One region of the Paenibacillus physcomitrellae genome, then DNA from elsewhere that is predicted to be linked to it. Evidence: a T-box and tRNA genes for the amino acid it is inferred to sense, from the RefSeq annotation. Region 1 holds a T-box; the other holds one or more tRNA genes.
What was found. The T-box of region 1 lies ahead of gltX (glutamate--tRNA ligase). A T-box ahead of a tRNA ligase gene usually reads a tRNA of that ligase, here a tRNA-Glu.
Positions count from the first base shown of each region.

Region 1 (6,289 bases):
GATTCAGTTGATTCCGCATAAGGATTTCGGCGAAAAGATCTCCTTACTGTTCGCCGGCGGCGAGCTGCCCGATGTGCTGGTCGGAAATACAACGCCAACGGCAAACTCCATGAAGGGTGCGGTAGAAGCCGGTTTGTTCATGCCCCTGGAAGATCTGCTGGAGACGCACGGACAGAATCTGCTGAAGACGATCCCGAAGGAAGTTTGGGATTCCGTAACTTATAACGGACATATTTATTCGATTCCGCAATACTTGAGCGTGCAATCACGCCGCGCAACCTTTATCCGCTCCGACCTTCTGGAGAAAGCGGGGGTAGAAGCGCCTAAAACGATCGACGATCTCCTTCCTGTGCTGCGTGCATTCAAGAAGATTGGGGTTGAGCAGCCGTTTGGCTTCCGCGAAAACTTTAAATATGCCGACTTCATCCTCGGCGCCTACGATGTGCTTCCTTACAGCACGATGTACGAGAAGCAGGGAGATGAGATTGTTCCGAAGTTTTTTGATAGCGAAAATATGATGAAGGCTTTGGAAATCTACAAAGCCATGTACGACGAAGGGTTGATGGCTCAAGACTTTGCTACCATTACCGGGGCTATGTGGACGAAAAACCGCGATGCCGGTAAAGTGGGGATTTATAATGCCAACGCCAATCAGCTGGGCACCTATCAAAGCGAGCTGAGCCTGGCCGTTCCTGAAGGCAAGCTGGAGATGATCGCTTCCCCAACCGGTCCGGACGGCAAAGGCGGGATGATGCTGTACAGCAACACGCTGGAGCAGGCTTATCTGAACGCCAAGCTTGATAAGACCAAAGCGGAAGGCATCGTCAAATTCTTCGATTATATGGCAACGGAAGAAGGCGCGAAATTTTTCACCTTCGGCATTGAAGGCGAGGATTACACGGTCGAGAACGGAGAAATCAAATATAACGCGCCTACCGATGAAGAGGGACGTTTGTCCGAGCAGCGCCGTGACTGGTTATGGCTGATTAAAGACAATGCTTACAACAAAGAGAAGCTTCCGTTTGAGCCTAAGGGCGTAGAAATGCTGAAGGGTTTTGAAACGATTTTGCCGTCGGAAGGACGGGCGGGATTCTTCTTCACGCCGGAGCTGGACAGCTACCTGCAGTATCCCGATTTGGCGCCGAACTTTGATGAGCCGTCCAAGTTTATTTTGGGGCACATGATTAAAATGATCTACGGCACCGAGAACATTTCCGACTGGCCGAAGGTCATTGAGGAATGGAGAGCCAGCGGCGGCAATGAAATCATCAAAGAAGCGACAGAGCGTTACAACAATAAAGAAGGCGTTCAAATCGGTCCGGACGCCCATGTGGAATAATGAGCAGAGAGACAAAGGGACAGGGACAGAGCCGGAAAGGGTAAGGGAAGCAACCATGAATAAACCGGCATTTGAATTTGCGGAAATGCTGGGCAGAACCATAAAGAAAGCTGAGTTCATGCTAGAGCAAATCGGCGACAAATCTCCGCATGCTGCCAAGGCAGACGGAAGATATGATGATATGCGGCTCGATTGGTGGACCACGGGATTTTGGCCGGGCATGCTGTGGATTCTGTATGATCTAACAGGGAAAGAAGCCTACAAGCAAGCTGCCTGGAGCTGGGATGAACGGCTTGAGCGTATGATGCTGCAGGAGAACAACTTCCACCATGATGTCGGCTTTCAATTTCTGCCCACCGCTGTCATCAAATATAAGCTGACCGGAGATCCCGATGCCCTGCGCCGCGGCTTGTTCGCCGCGAATTTGCTGGCAGGCCGGTACAATTTGGCAGGCCGTTTCCTGCGGGCCTGGAACCAGGATAAGCTAGGCTGGTCCATTATCGACTCGTCGATGAATCTTTCGCTGCTATTCTGGGCCGCCGAAGCCTCGGGCGATCCGCGTTTCATGCATATTGCCCGTGCGCATGCCGATACGGTGGTGGAGCGATTTATTCGGAAGGATGGCTCGGTATGCCATATCGTAAACTTTGATCCTGTTACGGGAGAATGTCTGGGAGCTATCGGCGGGCAGGGGGCCAGTCCCGATTCGGCCTGGAGCCGGGGCGCCGCATGGGCGCTGTACGGCATGGCGAATGCCTGCACATATACGGGCGACAAGAAATACCTGCGGGCCTCCCGACAAGTAGCCGATTTCTTCCTTGCCCATCTGCCGGCAGATGCGGTGCCGCATTGGGACTTCCGGGCCTCGGAGAATTTGCAGCATGAGCCGAGGGACAGCTCGGCGGGGGCCTGCGCCGCTTCCGGACTGCTGGAGCTGGCTTCGCTGCTTCCCGAGCAGGAGGGCAGGGTGTACCGTCTGGCTGCGAAGCGGATGATAAGATCGCTGGATCAGAGCTATGCGACCTGGCATCTGCCAGAGCATGAGGCGATTCTGCTGCATGCCACCGGGCACAAGCCCGCCGGCCAAAATGTGGACGTCTCCCTGATTTACGGCGATTACTTCTTTCTTGAGGCTCTGGCCAAGCTGAATGGCTGGGAGCGGCGGATTTTTTGAGGGACAACCGGCAAAATGATTCTTGACAACTTGCCGCTGTTGAATTATCGTATCTTTAAACATATCCACATATTGTAAAATGCCGTGAAGAGGAAGAGTAATTATCCCTCGAATCAAAGAGAGCCCATGCCGGTGAAATTGGGTATTCGAGCTTAATGAAGGAAGCCTTGGAGCAGTAGACCGAAAGAATAAGGCAAGAGGGAGTAGGTCTACCGGGAATTTCCCGTTAAAGAAATGTGCGTCAGGATCTAATGGTCGCACCATGAGCGGGTTTTTAACCAATTTAGGTGGTAACGCGGAAGCTAAGCCTTTCGTCCTTAACAGGATGGAAGGCTTTTTATTTTGAGCAATAGGAGGAGATTCCGATGTCAAATGAGATGATGGCTGAACTTTTATTTCCGGATATTCAGCAGCTGCCGGCGGATATTTATGCCTTTTTTCCGCCAAGAAACTTACCTTCTGATGCTGTAGTGACGCGTTTTGCACCTAGTCCTACGGGCCCGCTTAATATTGGCGGACTGTACGCCACTTTGATCTCGGAAAGATTAGCCCATCAAAGCAATGGGGTATTCTTCCTGCGGCTGGAAGACACAGATCAAAAACGCGAAATTCAAGGCAGTCTGGACAATATTATCCATTCCTTGTCCTACTTCGGAATTTATGTGGATGAGGGGCCAGGCCTATCCGGTGAGGATCAAGGGGACTATGGCCCCTACAAGCAAAGCTCTCGAATACAAATTTATAAGGTATTTATTAAGCATCTCGTCCGAAACGGATTAGCCTATCCATGTTTCTGCGACCCGGACGATTTAGAGCAGATCCGAAGAAACCAGCAGCGCTTAAAAGTTACGACCGGATATTATGGAAAATGGGCTAAACACCGGGATATTTCATGGGAGCAAGCCAAAGAAGAGATGGATAAGGGAAAGCCCTTTGTGGTTAGACTTCGATCTTCAGGATCAACAGACAAAAGGATCGAGTACAACGACCTGGTGAAAGGCGCGACCACGCTGCCGAAAAATGACCAGGATATCGTGATCATGAAAACGAATGGGCTGCCTACCTACCATTTTGCCCATGTCATAGACGATCATCTGATGGGTACAACCCATGTGATTAGAGGGGATGAATGGCTTTCATCTGTGCCGATCCATATCCAGCTGTTTGAAACCTTTGGTTTCAGAAGACCTGAATACGGTCATATCGCCCCCATTATGAAGCAAGTAGGGGCTTCCAAACGTAAATTCAGCAAACGGAAGGATTTGGACGGTACCGCAGCGTATTACCGGGAACAAGGATATCCGGGAGCAGCCATAAGCGAATACTTCATGAATCTCATCAATTCTGACTTTGAAGAATGGAGGATGGCGAATCCTCATCGGTCATTTAGGGACTTTGTCATCCGGACCGATAAAATGCATGCCAGCGGCGCTTTATTTGACATGAATAAACTAAATGACCTCAGCAAAGAGGTGATCGCAAGGTTCACGGCTAAGCAAGTATTTGACGAGGTATATGCTTGGTCGAAGGAATTTGATCCGGAGCTTTATTCTTTGATGGATAAGAACAAAGATTACACGATTAACATTCTCAATATAGGCCGAGCTGCGGAGAAACCTAGAAAAGATATTTCCAAGTGGTCTGACGTGAAGACGATGATATCTTTGTATGATGATGAATGGTTTGTTAAAGAGATAAGCTGTGGATATAAGTTACCTGCAAATATAAGTGTTCATACGGCGAAGGAGGTCGTACGAGGGTTCAGCGAGACTTATAGATTTGATGACGAACAAGATGTTTGGTTCCAGAGACTGAAAGAGCTTGCCGGGAAACTCGGCTTTGCCGAGGATATGAAAAGCTATAAAGCCGATCCTGACCGTTACAAAGGGCATGTAGGAGATGTAGCTATGGTACTCAGAATAGCGCTGACGAACAGAACTCATACACCTGATTTATTTGATATGATGCAGGTTATGGGCAAATACCGGGTGCTGGAACGGATGCAAAGATTTGTAGCGGGGTAGGGCTAATCCAATAACAATAAGATCAATAAAATTCCATTGCCTGCGGCAGTCGCGAAAGGACCGATTGTCTTAAACGTATTTTTCACTTTAACGCCTACGAACCCGTCAAAAAATTGTACGCTAATCATGGCAACCGATACGGCCAGCAGATAGGCATACGTCTCATAAAAGAGCGGAATAAGACATGCCAACAACAGAGAGAAGCTCCGGGACATCGCGTACATTGCATTCGTTAATGTGCTTTCACCTTGCTTCTTTGCCTTGGAATAAGCATCAAGCGAAAACCCGAAGCTGACGGTCGCACTGATCAAAGTGACAACTGCGCATAAATAATATTACACCATTGGTTTTTCCTCCGATGAATTGGTTTGGAATATATATATTTAGCTTTTCTAAATAAAAACTCGAAGTGAAATCTTCTACATTTGCTTATTGGGGCGATAAATTTCGCTGAATTTTTTTTCATCCAGACGAGCAGCAACGCCACCTCCTCCGGTGACAAGCCTTGTCTGACCGTTTGTTCAAGCTCCGTAATGATTTCCGTACAAACTTTGCATTGAGCCTTGCCTTGTTCCGTCAAGAACACTCGGTTCGTGCGGGCGTCCTGCTGATCCGGCTTGCGCAATATCCATCCGCCCATAACAAGAGTATTCAGCAGGTTCGTAAGAGAAGCAGGACGAATTTTGAGTCTTTCGTGCAGTTCCTATTGAGTTAGCCCGTCCCCATTAATCCAGATGAGCTCCAACACGTTGGCTTGAGTGGCGGTAAGAGAATAATCAGCAAGTCTTCGTTCGTATTCATGATTGAAATCCTTAAATATCTGCTTCACTAAATACGCGACATTATCACTGAACGGATGATTCATATATTTAGCCTACCTAAATTAATGCATCCTAAATGATTCTCAAGTGTCAATCTCAACACTCGCGATGAAGCAAGATAACAACCGTTACTGGACAAAGTCATGTTCGATATTCTCCGCAGAGTTCCAAAAATGAAGGCGTGTCTCGTATCACGGATCGAAGACGATCATAGGATCGAGAATGGCATTTCATGATAACGACGAAGGACAAATCTAGCAACAGGTTAAAACGTTTAGACGGCTTATCCTGTTTATGTTAATATATTGGACAATAATGCTATTTAATAGAAGGAGAACAGACACATGAAGATAGATCTTTCAGGAAAAACGGCCTTGGTAACGGGAGCGACGGGAGAACTCGGCCGTGTCATCGCTCATACACTTGCGGAGTGCGGCGCGGATATCGCCTTGCATTACCATAGCAACGAAGCGAAAGCGCTTGAATTGAAGGGTACAATCGAAGCGCTCGGAAGACGTGCCGTTGCTGTCAAAGCCGACATAACGAAGCAGGAGTCGATCCAGGCGCTGAAGCAAACTGTTGAAGCAAGCTTGGGTCATGTAGACATTGTCGTAGCCAATGCGGTTGTGCAGTACCAGTGGACTTCCGTGCTGGAGCAGCCAGCGGAGGACTACACAAGCCAATTCGAGTCCTGCGTTCTGCAGAGCGTTTATCTGGCGAAAGCCTTTATACCGGCCATGATCGAGAAGAAGGGCGGACGGTTCATCGGCATCAATACAGAATGCTCCATGCAGAACTTCCCGGGACAATCGGCTTATGTGGCGGGCAAAAGAGGCATGGACGGCGTTTATCGGGTGCTGGCGAAGGAAGTCGGCGCACATCAGATTACGGTCAATCAGGTGGCACCGGGCTGGACGATCAGTGAACGCGA
Region 1 is NZ_CP022584.1:718,792-725,080, forward strand. Features, by position in the region: gene CBE73_RS03285 (extracellular solute-binding protein) at 1-1,339, shown strand, start outside; gene CBE73_RS03290 (glycoside hydrolase family 88 protein) at 1,425-2,513, shown strand; T-box leader at 2,589-2,835, shown strand; gene gltX (glutamate--tRNA ligase) at 2,879-4,537, shown strand; gene CBE73_RS22335 (hypothetical protein) at 4,540-4,731, opposite strand; gene CBE73_RS22340 (MarR family winged helix-turn-helix transcriptional regulator) at 4,845-5,237, opposite strand; gene CBE73_RS03305 (SDR family NAD(P)-dependent oxidoreductase) at 5,703-6,289, shown strand, end outside.

Region 2 (6,289 bases), 1.2 Mb from region 1:
CTTATTTCAAAAAATTTCTGGCCTTCGCCGGACCCGGCTACTTGGTTGCAGTCGGTTACATGGATCCGGGCAACTGGGCAACCGATATCGAAGGCGGATCAAGATTCGGCTACACGCTGCTCGCTGTCATCCTCTTGTCCAACCTGATGGCCATCCTGCTGCAGCACTTATCCGGCAAACTTGGAATTGCTACCGGACGGGATTTAGCCCAAGCCTGCCGGGATCACTATTCCAAACCGGTCTCGATAGCGCTTTGGCTGCTCTGCGAGCTGGCGATAGCGGCCTGTGACCTTGCCGAGGTTATCGGCTCGGCAATTGCGCTAAATTTATTATTTGGCATCCCGCTTCTATACGGCGTTCTTATTACCGCAGCTGATGTACTGATTATTTTACTGCTGCAGAATAAGGGCTTCCGGTCACTCGAAATCTTCGTTATCCTGCTGATTCTAACCATCGGGATCTGTTTTGGGGTTGATCTGTTCCTGGCCAAACCGGACATGGGCGGTGTTCTGCGGGGGTATGTCCCGCAAGCGGAAATTGTTACGAATCCTGCGATGCTTTACATTGCGGTCGGTATTTTAGGAGCAACGGTTATGCCTCATAACCTTTATTTACATTCCTCGATCGTTCAGACGAGAAAATTTGAGCGGACCGAACTTGGCAAACGGCAAGCGATCAAATATATGACCTGGGATTCCACAATTGCCTTGACTTTCGCACTTCTGATCAATTCTGCTATTCTAATCGTTTCGGCCGCTACGTTCCATGTGAATGGCATGACCAGTGTCGCAGAAATCGGCGATGCTTATCATCTGCTTACTCCAATCGTGGGAACAACGCTTGGCAGCATCATGTTTGCGGTTGCCCTGCTGGCATCGGGACAGAACTCCACGTTAACAGGAACGCTGGCAGGACAGATTGTAATGGAGGGTTTCGTCAACATTAGGCTGAAACCTTGGCTGCGCCGCCTGATCACCCGTTTGATCGCCATTATTCCCGCTGTTATTGTTACAGCGATGTATGGGGAAAGCGGCATTCAGGATCTGCTTGTCTTCAGTCAGGTCGTTCTTTCTCTGCAGCTGCCTTTTGCAGTTGTTCCGCTCGTGAAATTCACCTGCGACAAAACAAAGATGGGCAAGTTCGTAAACAAACGCTGGATTGCGATTCTGGCCTGGTTTATTACGGCCGTCATCATCGGCCTTAATGTCTTCCTTCTCATTCAAACTTTCAGTGGATAATGCTTATAGCAGCAGTAAGAAGACAATAAAAAAAGGTTTCTTCCGTTGCAGATCACTGCAGGGAAGAAACCTTTTTAAATGCCAACTTCAATTCAATTATGCGGTAGAGAGGACTCGAACCTCCACGGGCGTACGCCCACTACCCCCTCAAGATAGCGTGTCTGCCATTCCACCACTACCGCACGTTATTTTTGAAGCGAACATTAATATTATATATCTAGCGATTTAATAAGTAAAGCTTTTTCTACAAAAAAATCAGGATTCCCCGTCCTCATTGCGTCTGTTCCGCTGTTTCCGATATCGGGTGAACGCTATGTATTCACGGATGAACGCCTCTTCCTCAGGTGTAAGCTTAGCCGTTCGATCCTCTTCATCCAGGTGGGAATAATAATGGCTGTAGGACTCCGCTTGTTCCTTCACCGCAGAATTGAAAGCCCCTTTGCCAAGCATCAGCCAATCCAGACTTACATCAAAAAAAGCAGCGATTTCAATAAGTTTATTTGTACTCGGCGTGGATTTCCCCCGTTTCCAATCCCCGAGGTTTCCAGTACTGATTCCAAGCTTCTCGCAAAAGCTCTTTTTGGTCATTTTCTTCATCCGGATCAACAGATCGATCCGTTCATAAATGGAATGCATTCTGACTTCCTCCAATGTTTCAAACATAAATTGCGTAAATAAGTTATATTTTATTGTTAAATGACGTAATTACGTATATAATAGAACTACAGACAAGCTCCTGCTTGGGCTTCTTATTCCTATTTCACGGTTATAGATCTCGAGATTACAGTACTTATAGTTATGGTACTTTTAGTCATGGTACTTAAAGTTATAGTTCTAAATGTTGCAGCTTAAAGGACATAGTGAGGAGCGTTGGCGTGAACAATTATTTGCAATGGACAAATGCCGTCCATTCCCTGCGTTATGGTTTGGCGATCACGAACAGGGAAGGCTGCATCGTGGATTATAATGAATTCTGGACCCAGATCGCGCTGCAAAACAACGTTCCTTCCGATTTTAACTGGCACGGAGTGAACCTGCTTCAAATGGATGCGTTCAGGAGCGCTTACGGCGATCAACTAACCCGATATTGCCTCTCCAAGCTTGATGATTTACTTCAAGGCCTTGACTCATTTGAACCCGTTCAGTTTAATCATCACACTTCAGCAGGCGTTCAATGGCTAATGCTTGAAATCGCACCGCTTGCGGACCAAACCGGATATGTACAAGGACTGGTTATCAGTCTACACGATATATCGGCTCTCCATACCGAAACCGTCTCTTCTGACAGAGCGGAAGAAAAGCCGAATTTCCTTATGAGCCGTCTTCTGCCCATGTGTGCAGTCTGCAAAAGAATCCGAGACAGCCAGGACGACTGGCACTCGCTCGAAAGCTATTTAAAAAATCACCTGCATATTGAACTTACGCATGATATATGTACGGAATGCATGGGGCATCTATACCCTCAATATGCCGCCATTCTTGAGAAGAAGCAGCGGGAACAGGATATTTGAATTTTATCCGGCAAATGTTCTTCACACGATTTCCCAACATCTAAATAATTATAACATAATTTAACTTTCCGTATGAATCTCCTTCATGTACTGCAAGAGAACATGAATTATACTAGTATAGCTAGCTAGAAATGTAAAGTTTATGAAGCCTTGTTTTTACTGAAAATTTTCATAAAAGAAAAATAAAAAACGGCCTAAGGGAAGAGTTCCCCTGGGCCGTCTTTGCTTTGCTTATAATGCGGTAGAGAGGACTCGAACCTCCACGAGCGTACGCCCACTACCCCCTCAAGATAGCGTGTCTGCCATTCCACCACTACCGCATATGGTGACCCGTAGGGGATTCGAACCCCTGTTACCTCCGTGAAAGGGAGGTGTCTTAACCCCTTGACCAACGGGCCTTAATTTCTTTTAGTCGGAGCTTATCTTTCGCAGCGACAAGATTGAGTATATCAAAATTATGAGGTCGAAGCAATAACTTTTTTCAAATTTTTTATCATCCTTAGAAGATAAGCGATTTAGAACAACCAACGTTACCTTTGACTTAATATCACTTAAATATACGTATAATATTGCAACATTCATTACAAGAGCTTATAATACCTTATATAACAAGCGGAGGTAGAAGTGATGTACCAAGAAGAACGTATGCGCGCAATTATTGATTATCTGGAGGCCCATAAAAGAATTTCCGTTGAAGACATCTGCTCCCTCTTTGAAGTATCCCGGGATACCGCCCGCCGCGATCTGGTAAAGCTCGAGGAACAGCAGGCCATCATCCGGACACGCGGAGGCGCCCTGCTGCCAGCCGCTCCTTTTGAACGAATTCAGAACTACAATGAAAGACTGCTGTCCGTTTCGGAAGAAAAACAGCAGATCGGCCGGATAGCCGCAGGCCTCGTACGTCCGGGAGAACGAGTTATCCTCGATTCTTCCACGACGGTTCAAGCTTGTGCAGAAAGGTGGACGGCCGGCGATACCTATGTAATTACTAACTCCATTAACCAGGCTGACGTGCTGTCGTCCAAACCCAATGTTTCAGTTCATCTGTTGGGCGGACAGCTGCACAAAGAACACCGGTTTGTTTACGGGATATCCGTCGCCGAGACGCTTTCTCGCTATCGGGCAGATAAAGCCTTTATTGGAACTGGGGGCATTGCTGACGGAGGTTTGTTCGCCGTTTATGAAGAAGAAGGCCGAATTAAAGAACGCATGATGCAGCAAGCGTCCCAGGTTATTGTCCTGGCCGATCATTTCAAGTTTGGCAAAAGCAACTATTACCGCTTCGGCAGCTGGTCTGACGTCGATTTACTGATTACGGATCTGCTTCCTGAACCGGAGCTCCTAGAACAACTGCGGCAGCATGGCGTCGAGGTGCTGACTACCCAAGATTACGAGAAAAAGGAGTCTGAGGAACAATGATCAAGATGATTGCCGTCGATTTGGATGGAACCCTATTGAACTCGAACAGTCAGGTCAGTATGGAGAATGCGGAAGCCATTCAAGAGGCTCAAAGCCAAGGGGTATTGGTTACCATCGCTACGGGCCGAGCTTTCTATGATGCCAAGCAAATTTGCAGCCAGGCCGGCATTTCGACTCCGGTGATCGGGGCAAATGGAGCTACCTTGCATGACGCCGATGGTCAGCCGATTCACAGCATCCCGATAAACCGGGATAAAGCGATGGAGGTTTTGGCCTGGCTTGAAGCTAATCAATATTACTATGAAGCCATGACAGACCGAGGCATTTATACCCCGCAGAACGGCCATGAGCTGATGAGCATCGAAATGGACCGTGTGCTGAGCAGCAATCCTAATATGACTTTACAGTCTCTGCTTCACGCTTTGGAGAAACAGTATGAACAGCACGGACTTGCCCGTATCCCCTCTTACCGGCATGTTCCGGAGGAAGCTGAGATTTATAATATCCTCGGTTTTTCCTTTGAAGCAGAGAAATTAGAAGCCGGACGGAAACGGTATTTAGAGGACTCCGAGCTGACCATGGTTATTTCAGCCGATCATAACTTTGAAGTGGAGCATCCGCTGGCCTCGAAAGGCAGCGCCTTAATGCGTATGGCAGACATGCATCAAATTCCTTTGTCCGAAGTCATGGCGGTCGGCGACAGCTATAACGATATTTCGATGTTAAAAATCGCCGGAAGAAGCGTGGCCATGGGCAATGCTCATCAGCAGATCAAAGATCTGTGCAGCACGGTAACGTTAAGCAATCAGGATAACGGTGTCGCTCACGCTATACGTCAGGTCCTGGGGCACTCACTGAGCCTGTAACTTATAAATGTGTATGCAAAAAGAAGAGCCGCAGCTTATGCTGCAGCTCTTCTTCATCTACGGAGAGAGAGGGATTCGAACCCTCGCACCGCTTACGCAGTCTAACCCCTTAGCAGAGGGTCCCCTTATAGCCACTTGGGTATCTCTCCAAATAAAAATGGCTCCCCGAACAGGACTCGAACCTGTGACAACTCGATTAACAGTCGAGTGCTCTACCAACTGAGCTATCAGGGAACATTAATCAGTGAACGTAATTGAATATATCACAAAGCAACAAACCAAGTCAAGCGGTTTCAAGCATAAAAAAAGAATCCTCTCTTGAGCTTTCCAAGAGCCGATTCTTGTGTTTGCGGCTGCCCTGCTGCAGCATCTCTTGTTTGGTTTTGGTCATTCGAGTTCTTAAATCTGCCGAAGTAAACGGGCTTCGTCCCGTTACCGGATTCAGCTTGCCTTCTCGGATCCGTTTCTCACGAAATTTCTTCGCTGCGGATTTAGACATGTTGTTATTTCCCCCTCATAAAATTCTTAGACAGTTCTTATGCAGTTCTTATAAAGCAGTCAGGTCATTCGTCCTTCCTTCCCGTTCCTTCCCGATAAATGATCCTAAATCCATTATACCCTTTCTGCTCCCGTTTGGACCCACCAATGGACCAGGAAGCCCGCGTCAAGATGGCAGGGAAAATAACTTCAGCTTGCCTGCACATTTGCCGCAGCGGTACCGCTTAGCATCCACCTTGCGTTTGCGCGGATACTTCAGGCCGCAGCTCTGGCAGATCAGCTCATAGCGGTAAGGAAGCGTACGGCGCCCCTCTGCTCCCGGCAGGCTTTGGCAAAAGCGGCTGCCGCCTACCTTTTTCAAAAGGGTTTTAAAATCAGGGTCTTTATGCTGGTACCCCCGTCCAAGCAAATGAAGATGGTAATGGCACAGCTCGTGTTTGATGATCTTCTCCGTTTCCTCCAGGCCGTAATGCTTGAGCTGTTTGGGGTTGATTTCTATGTTATGGCTCTTCATAAAATATCGGCCTCCGGTAGAACGGAGCCTGGAATTAAACGTGGCCTGATGACGGAACTTCATGCCGAACCAGCGCAGCGAAATTTCTTCCACCCACGCCTGCAGCTCCGGGTCGTTCATGATCCCTTTTCCCTCCTCTAAATCGCCCGCTCCCCCTGCTCTTATCTATGCAAGATGGACAGACAAGGGCGGACAGGTTGTACTTGAATTTTAACTTCTCCTTACGATACACTGTCAAGTAGG
Region 2 is NZ_CP022584.1:4,360,281-4,366,569, reverse strand. Features, by position in the region: gene CBE73_RS19645 (Nramp family divalent metal transporter) at 1-1,238, shown strand, start outside; tRNA gene CBE73_RS19640 (tRNA-Leu) at 1,338-1,420, opposite strand; gene CBE73_RS19635 (helix-turn-helix domain-containing protein) at 1,494-1,874, opposite strand; gene CBE73_RS19630 (PAS domain-containing protein) at 2,114-2,749, shown strand; tRNA gene CBE73_RS19625 (tRNA-Leu) at 2,987-3,069, opposite strand; tRNA gene CBE73_RS19620 (tRNA-Glu) at 3,073-3,147, opposite strand; gene CBE73_RS19615 (DeoR/GlpR family DNA-binding transcription regulator) at 3,377-4,168, shown strand; gene CBE73_RS19610 (Cof-type HAD-IIB family hydrolase) at 4,168-5,034, shown strand; tRNA gene CBE73_RS19605 (tRNA-Ser) at 5,095-5,183, opposite strand; tRNA gene CBE73_RS19600 (tRNA-Asn) at 5,193-5,268, opposite strand; gene CBE73_RS19595 (hypothetical protein) at 5,318-5,533, opposite strand; gene CBE73_RS19590 (SprT family protein) at 5,699-6,166, opposite strand.
Region 2: it has a tRNA-Glu gene. The T-box ahead of gltX (glutamate--tRNA ligase) is inferred to sense a tRNA for this amino acid. The anticodon was not compared.